DNA from 2 places in the Paenibacillus sp. JT22N15 genome. Region 2 is predicted to be linked to the other one. Evidence: a T-box and tRNA genes for the amino acid it is inferred to sense, from the RefSeq annotation. Region 2 holds a T-box; the other holds one or more tRNA genes.
The links. A T-box is a leader RNA that pairs with one kind of tRNA and senses whether it is charged. The one in region 2 lies ahead of leuS (leucine--tRNA ligase), so its partner is inferred to be a tRNA-Leu.

Region 1: it has a tRNA-Leu gene. The T-box ahead of leuS (leucine--tRNA ligase) is inferred to sense a tRNA for this amino acid. The anticodon was not compared.

The regions. Positions count from the first base shown of each region.
Region 1 is NZ_JBXENV010000005.1:155,512-158,914, forward strand. It holds gene AC50X8_RS11440 (hypothetical protein) at 577-810, shown strand; tRNA gene AC50X8_RS11445 (tRNA-Glu) at 1,034-1,110, shown strand; tRNA gene AC50X8_RS11450 (tRNA-His) at 1,113-1,188, shown strand; tRNA gene AC50X8_RS11455 (tRNA-Gln) at 1,193-1,266, shown strand; tRNA gene AC50X8_RS11460 (tRNA-Trp) at 1,276-1,348, shown strand; tRNA gene AC50X8_RS11465 (tRNA-Glu) at 1,374-1,450, shown strand; tRNA gene AC50X8_RS11470 (tRNA-Leu) at 1,458-1,542, shown strand; gene AC50X8_RS11475 (ribonuclease H-like YkuK family protein) at 1,594-2,184, shown strand; gene AC50X8_RS11480 (pyridoxamine 5'-phosphate oxidase family protein) at 2,465-2,887, shown strand; gene AC50X8_RS11485 (SEC-C metal-binding domain-containing protein) at 3,059-3,403, opposite strand, start outside.
Region 2 is NZ_JBXENV010000001.1:188,531-191,933, reverse strand. It holds gene AC50X8_RS00790 (VanZ family protein) at 1-467, shown strand, start outside; gene lplA (lipoate--protein ligase) at 554-1,549, opposite strand; T-box leader at 1,824-2,039, shown strand; gene leuS (leucine--tRNA ligase) at 2,119-3,403, shown strand, end outside.

The DNA of each region.
Region 1 (3,403 bases), on a different contig from region 2:
CATATTAACTTAATCCATTTAACATAATCAATCGAAGGAAAGGAAGTGCACGGCGCATGTTAACCATTTTATTATTCAATCATGATAGCAAGCTTGAACAACCGTGGGGCTCTGAACAGAGCAGCCATCTTTTTGTGCAGGCCGAAAATGCGAACAGCCCGTGCAGCAGCCTTTCTCCTATATGCTTTCGACGCCAACCGGAAGGGAACCAGGTATTCGCCTGAGCCCCTGGATGGGTAGGCTATTGAAGGGGAGATGAAGGACTACTGCCGCTGAGCAGTAGTCCTTTTTTTTTATTTGCTAAAGGAATATTTCAGATGGAGAAAATCATTCATTAACGAAAAATGATTCGATTTTCCGTGTGTCATTCATGAATATAAGGTAATAAAATCAATAATATAAACTATTTTCATTTTTTGAAATAAAAAGGGTTGACTTGTTAAAAGTCGATATGCTAGTATGAGAAGCATCAAGTCGAACATGAATTAAAGCGTTAAAGCATTGAAGTGAAATGCGTGATCGGTAAGCCGATTCCATTGCGAGACCAATAACGAAGAGGAAAGGAAGGTGCAGGAAATGAAAAACACAGCAGAACAGCTTATGAATTGGCAAGCGGAGCTTGATTTACATCAGTATGAGCAAGTGCAGAGCGGAACAGTTAAGCATCAGGCGGATGAACAGCAGCATCCAGCTTTAGAAGAGATGAATGAAAACCTACATGTTGCCTGCATCGAACCGAATATTCGTTGTTTTTGCGTATCGCAGCCGGACTGCTCCATCCTGAACAAAGGGGGAGAAGCGGCAGCCTGATCTTGAAGCACGGGGTAGAATAATTCCGATGATTCATTATCTGTATACGTGAAGACTACTTGCACCCTTGGTGAGTGGTCCGTTTGTGTTTTCTCGTAACTTAGCTGAAGTAGGCTGAAGTCGAGGAGGCAAGGCGGAGCCGAGAGGGAGAAAGTAGTTTTTTTATTGCAAAAATAAGAACAAACGTTCCTTTTTTGGTTTGATTCAGTAGTAATTTAATTAAGGCGCATTCGGCAAGCGGCTAAGCCACACGACTTTCACTCGTGGATACGGCGGGTTCGAATCCCCCATGCGTCACCATGGAGATTATGGTGAAAAGGCAAACACGTCAGGTTGTGGTCCTGATAAGTACCGGTTCGAGTCCGGTTAATCTCCCCAATAATGCCCCTTCGCCTAACGGTAGGGCAACGGTCTTTGACACCGTGCGTCTTGGTTCGATTCCAAGAGGGGCAGCCAATTCGATAGAGGGGGACATGTCCAAGGCAGGCGATTCGGAGTCCAAATCCGAATGAGGCGGGTTCGATACCCGCGCCCCTTGTTTTAAAAAGCGATTATTTAATTAAGGCGCATTCGGCAAGCGGCTAAGCCACACGACTTTCACTCGTGGATACGGCGGGTTCGAATCCCCCATGCGTCACCATCACTTTGTGCTTCTGGCGGAATTGGCAGACGCGGCGGACTTAAAATCCGCTGTTCATTGGACAACTAAGGGTTCGAGTCCCTTGAAGCACACTAATCCAACTAAAGAAGGGAAGAAGCCTAATTGCTTTACAGGTGACGATGATGAAAATAAGAAAACATCTTCAATTGATTCACGACATGGAGTTTCACAATGTATCGGAAAGACGCCTAAATCTGGAGCAGGTGCATGATCGCATTGTCCGTTTTATGTCGCTTGATCCACATGCAAATTACAATTTCATGATCGGTACCGACTGCCAGGTGCATGCAGGACATACGACGATGATTACCGGCGTCGTTATCCAGCGTGAGGGCAAAGGGGCATGGGCCTGCTATCGGCAGGTCGTCATTCCGCGGGAACTGAAATCCATTAAGGAGAAGCTGTCGCTGGAGACGTCATATAGCGAGGAGGTAGCGCTGTTTTTCGGTGGCGAACGCAGGGCGCAAATGGAGGATATTGTGCTTCCTTTTGTTTACAAGGGCGCGTCCTTTGAAGCGTATATTGACGTCGATGCCGGAACCGATCCGGCTGTCAGCAAGACAGCTGCCTATGTGGCGGAAATGGTACTGCGTGTGGAAGCTATGGGGATGAAAGCTCGTCTGAAACCGGAAGCAATTGTCGCTTCTTCCTATGCGAATCGGCATTCCAAGAAGCCTTACCGCTTCACGGCAAATGATGTCGTTGAAATATAAATAATAGTAAAACATAAATATTCTTGATTAAAAACAAGCAGGCGTATTCATGCGTCTGCTTTACGATTGATGTACGTTTTCTGCACGTTTGCTATACGGCTGGCGCTGGTTGGAGGCTAAAGAAAAGCAGCTTATCTAACGGTGCCATGCTGTCTATTACATAAAACCGGAATAACACCAAAACAGAGCTCCGATTAAAAAAACGGCAAAAGGGGTAATCTATGGCAAGCGCGATGCCAGAAAGTCTGGCAAAAGATGAACCTTTAAAGGAGAGATACCGATGCCGAATACAACAAAACAATTGGAGCAGGAAATTATTGATGTGCTGCAAGCGAACCATGTTTGCTCGTTTGCTACCGTAAATGGCGATAAGCCGATGGTGCGTTATATGGCACTTTTCCATGATGGACTTAACTTATATTTGGCGACAAATCGCGATACGAGCAAGGTTGATGAGCTGCGGGCTAACCCGAATGTTCACATTCTTGTCGGATACGATGGCAAGCCATCTACCGATATTGTTCAAATTCAGGCTCGTGCCGAGTTATGTGCGGACGACAAGCTGCGTGAGAAGCTATGGAATGAAAACTTTAAGCAGTGGTTTGATGGACCTCACGATCCGGAATACATTATTATAGAAACGTTCCCGGAGTATATTGAATACTCGAGCGACGGTGGCGAGACCAAGGTGTGGCTGCAATAGCATCAAATAACGCTAGCAATTAACTAGAGCTATGCACAGGAAAAAAACAAACGAAAAGAGCCTGCTGCTTTCACTTTCATGTGAAGGCGGCGGGCTCTTTTGCTGCAATAGACGATCCGTAGCTAGAAGTGAAACAGCTGGCTGCTTAAGCCGAAATCCGGGGGCCCTTGCTTAAGCCTTCACAAGCTCTTCCTGCTGCGCCTGCTCCGCGCGCTCAGCATCGCCAGCGGCTGCAGCTTCAGGCTGCTCCGCTTGCAGCTCTGCATATTGCTCCATAAAGAAGCTGGTCAGCTCGGTGCATTTTTTCGATAGAGTAGATACGGATACGCTGTACTTCTCGGCAAGCTCGGCTTTCGAGCTTGGAATGCTTTGAATTTCGCAAATCAAATATTCCAAAGCCGCGCAGTAAACGCCGGATTTACGGAAGGAAGGTTTATTCGCATCCGTATACTCTTTCCACATAAACAGAGCAAGGCTAATTTGGGCAGGCGTGTAGCCGTCCTTCATTTGTCCAGC
Region 2 (3,403 bases):
CAGGCGGAAAATTCGATTCCTTTACTCAAAAAGTGACAGCCGTTCTTATTTTCGTTTATACGATATGGCTCATTTATGCAATGTTTTTTGGCTTTGGCCGGCAGGCGAGAAGCGGTACTGTGCTGCGATATAATGTCATTCCTTTTTCAACCATCAAGCTTTATGTAACGAACTTTCATCATATGCCCTTTATCGATTGGATCATTAATATGGGCGGTAATATTGTCGTATTTGTACCCTTTGGCTTGGCGCTTCCGATTGTTTTTCGCTGGCGGCTGGGCAAGGTGCTGCTGTCGTTTGTGCTGTTTATTACGCTGCTGGAAGTGCTGCAAATGCTTACGAGGCGCGGCAGCTTCGACATTGATGATATTCTCATGAACAGCGCAGCTGTTGTTCTTGGCTATGGCATTGTTTTCTGGTTTCGGAAGCTGGCAGTTGGCAAAAGAGGCATTCAAAGAACCTATTGATGATTCCATTCTATCGGGGGACATCAGGGGACAGAAACAGCGCCCCGGACTCTCTTAATAAGAGAAGGCCGGGGCGCTGTTTATTTTTATTCGAAAATCAAGCCCATTAAGTCTTCCTTCGTTACTTTGCCGAAATAATAGCTTAAATCGATCTCGCCGAGCAGCTTGCCGAGTGCAGCAGCTTCATAACGCTGACCGATGAGCTGCTTGGCAAATTCGCTGCTCTCGCCACGACCGAAGAAATCGCCATATACGGCGGCATCTGCAATAAGACCTTCCTCAACTTGCAGACGTACATCGAACGTTCCAGCTCCTTCGATCCGCTTCGTCTGGCGCATATTGAATGCTGGAGATCGGCCATAATTCCAATCCCAGCTGCGATAGCGCGTTTGTGCCAGCTCGCGGACATCCGCCCATTGCGCCTCGGACAGCTCGTAGTAAGGGATTTCTTCACTGCCTTCAAAAATGGAAGCAAGCACGCTTTGGCGGAATTCCTCAATTGTAATCGGCTCTGCCAGAAACTCGGAAATGTTGGCTACGCGGCTGCGAATCGATTTTGTCGCTTTCGACACGTATTTTTCAGGATTCGCTTTCAAAGCCGATACGACATTTTCAATTTCGGAATCAAACAGCAAGGTGCCATGACTGAACATTCTGCCGCGTCCTGAAAATTGTGCGTTGCCGGAAATTTTACGTTCGCCTACTTGAATATCGTTGCGGCCCGTAAGCTCAGCCTGAACGCCAAGCGCGGCTAGTGCTTTCACGACCGGCTCGGTAAATTTCTTGAAGTTATGGAAGGATTGGCCGTCGTCGCTCATGATGAAGCTGAAATTCAAATTCCCTTCGTCATGATATACGGCTCCGCCGCCGGACAGCCGGCGCACGACATGGATGTTGTTTTCCTCTACGTAGCGCGGGTTGATTTCTTCCAGCGTATTTTGGTTTTTGCCAATAATAATGGAAGGCTCATTAATATAAAACAGTAAATAATCGTCCTCCGGCGGCAGCGACCGTAAAATATATTCTTCCAGCGCCAAATTAAGCGCAGGGTCTGTTATATGGTTGTTGCTTACAAAACGCATCATAACGATTCCTCCGAAAATAGTAATGGGTTGCAAAAGCTTGCTGCTCCTATTATACCCCTCCTTGGGGCAAATGCCATGGATAAATGAGAGCGGCTTTTTCACCCGCAAGGAGAAAGGCGGTTCCTCGCAAAAAATGACTGACGTTCAAGCATCGTTCATCTAAGCATGCAAGAAGTGAGTGTATTGGGATAAAAAGGGAGCAACTTAGAGGCTTGTCCCTTGACATCGCGTCAAAGCTTCATTATAATCGGAACTAATTCTTAAAATGTCACATATGGCGTTGATAAGGAACAGTAGTATCGCGGGGCATGGCTTAGAGAGCCGGCGGATGGTGCAAGCCGGACCTGCAGCGATATGAATCTCACCTTGGAGCTGTGCGCGCAAGCGTACCGTAAGGCCTGCGTTAAAGGCAACAAGTGAGCACTCGGCAAAGCATGTCCGGGGGCTAACTAGGGTGGTACCACGGGAGACAGCTCTCGTCCCTAGCGATCATACGCTAGGGGCGGGAGCTTTTTTGCATGGAGCCGCTGAAATTTTGCTTTACCAAGCTTAAGGAGGAAACATTCATGAGTCAAGATCAGCAACCGCAAGGCTATAATCCGCTGATAGTAGAGCCGAAATGGCAAAAATATTGGGATGAGAACAAGACGTTCGCTACGAAGGAAGAAGCGGGCAAACCGAAATTTTATGCACTCGATATGTTCCCTTATCCATCCGGTTCAGGCCTGCACGTCGGTCATCCGGAAGGTTATACGGCAACGGATATCGTGTCGCGTTACAAGCGTCTGCGCGGCTTTAACGTCCTGCACCCGATGGGTTGGGATGCATTTGGCCTTCCTGCAGAGCAGCATGCACTGGATACAGGGCAGCATCCGCGTGAAATTACATTTAAAAATATCGACAACTTCCGCCGTCAAATCAAATCGCTCGGCTTTTCCTACGATTGGGATCGCGAGTTTAGTACGACTGACCCGGATTATTATAAATGGACGCAGTGGATTTTCATCCAGCTGTACAACAAAGGCCTTGCATATGTTGCTGAAGTTCCAGTTAACTGGTGCGAAGCGCTGGGAACTGTGCTTGCCAACGAAGAAGTCATTGACGGACTAAGCGAACGCGGAAATCATCCGGTTGTACGCAAGCCAATGCGCCAATGGGTACTGAAAATTACCGAATATGCGGAGCGCCTGCTGGAGGATCTGGAGGAGCTTGATTGGACGGAAAGCATCAAGGATATGCAGCGCAACTGGATCGGCAAGTCTACAGGCGCCGAAGTGACGTTTGCTATTGAGGGCCATGACGCGAACCTTGTCGTGTTTACGACGCGTCCGGATACTTTGTTCGGCGCCACTTATTGCGTGCTTGCGCCTGAGCATGAGCTGGTTGCCCAAATTACGACAGCGGAACAAAAGGCGGCTATTGAGGCTTACCAGCTGACAGCTTCCCGCAAGAGCGATTTGGAGCGTACTGATCTGGCGAAGGAAAAATCCGGCGTATTCACGGGTGCGTATGCGATTAACCCGGTCAATGGCGAGAAAACGCCAATCTGGATTGCCGATTATGTACTGGCAGGCTACGGTACAGGTGCGATTATGGCGGTTCCAGGCCATGATACGCGCGACTGGGAATTTGCCACACAGTTCGAATTGCCGATTGTGGAGGTCGTGCAAGGCGGAGAGATTTCCAAAGAAGCCTATACTGGCGACGGTGCCCACGTAAATTCCGATTTGCTGAACGGGCTTAATAATGAAGAAGCGATTGCGAAAATGATCAGCTTCCTTGAAGAAAAAGGCAGCGGCCATGGCAAAGTGACGTACCGTCTGCGCGATTGGCTGTTCAGCCGCCAGCGTT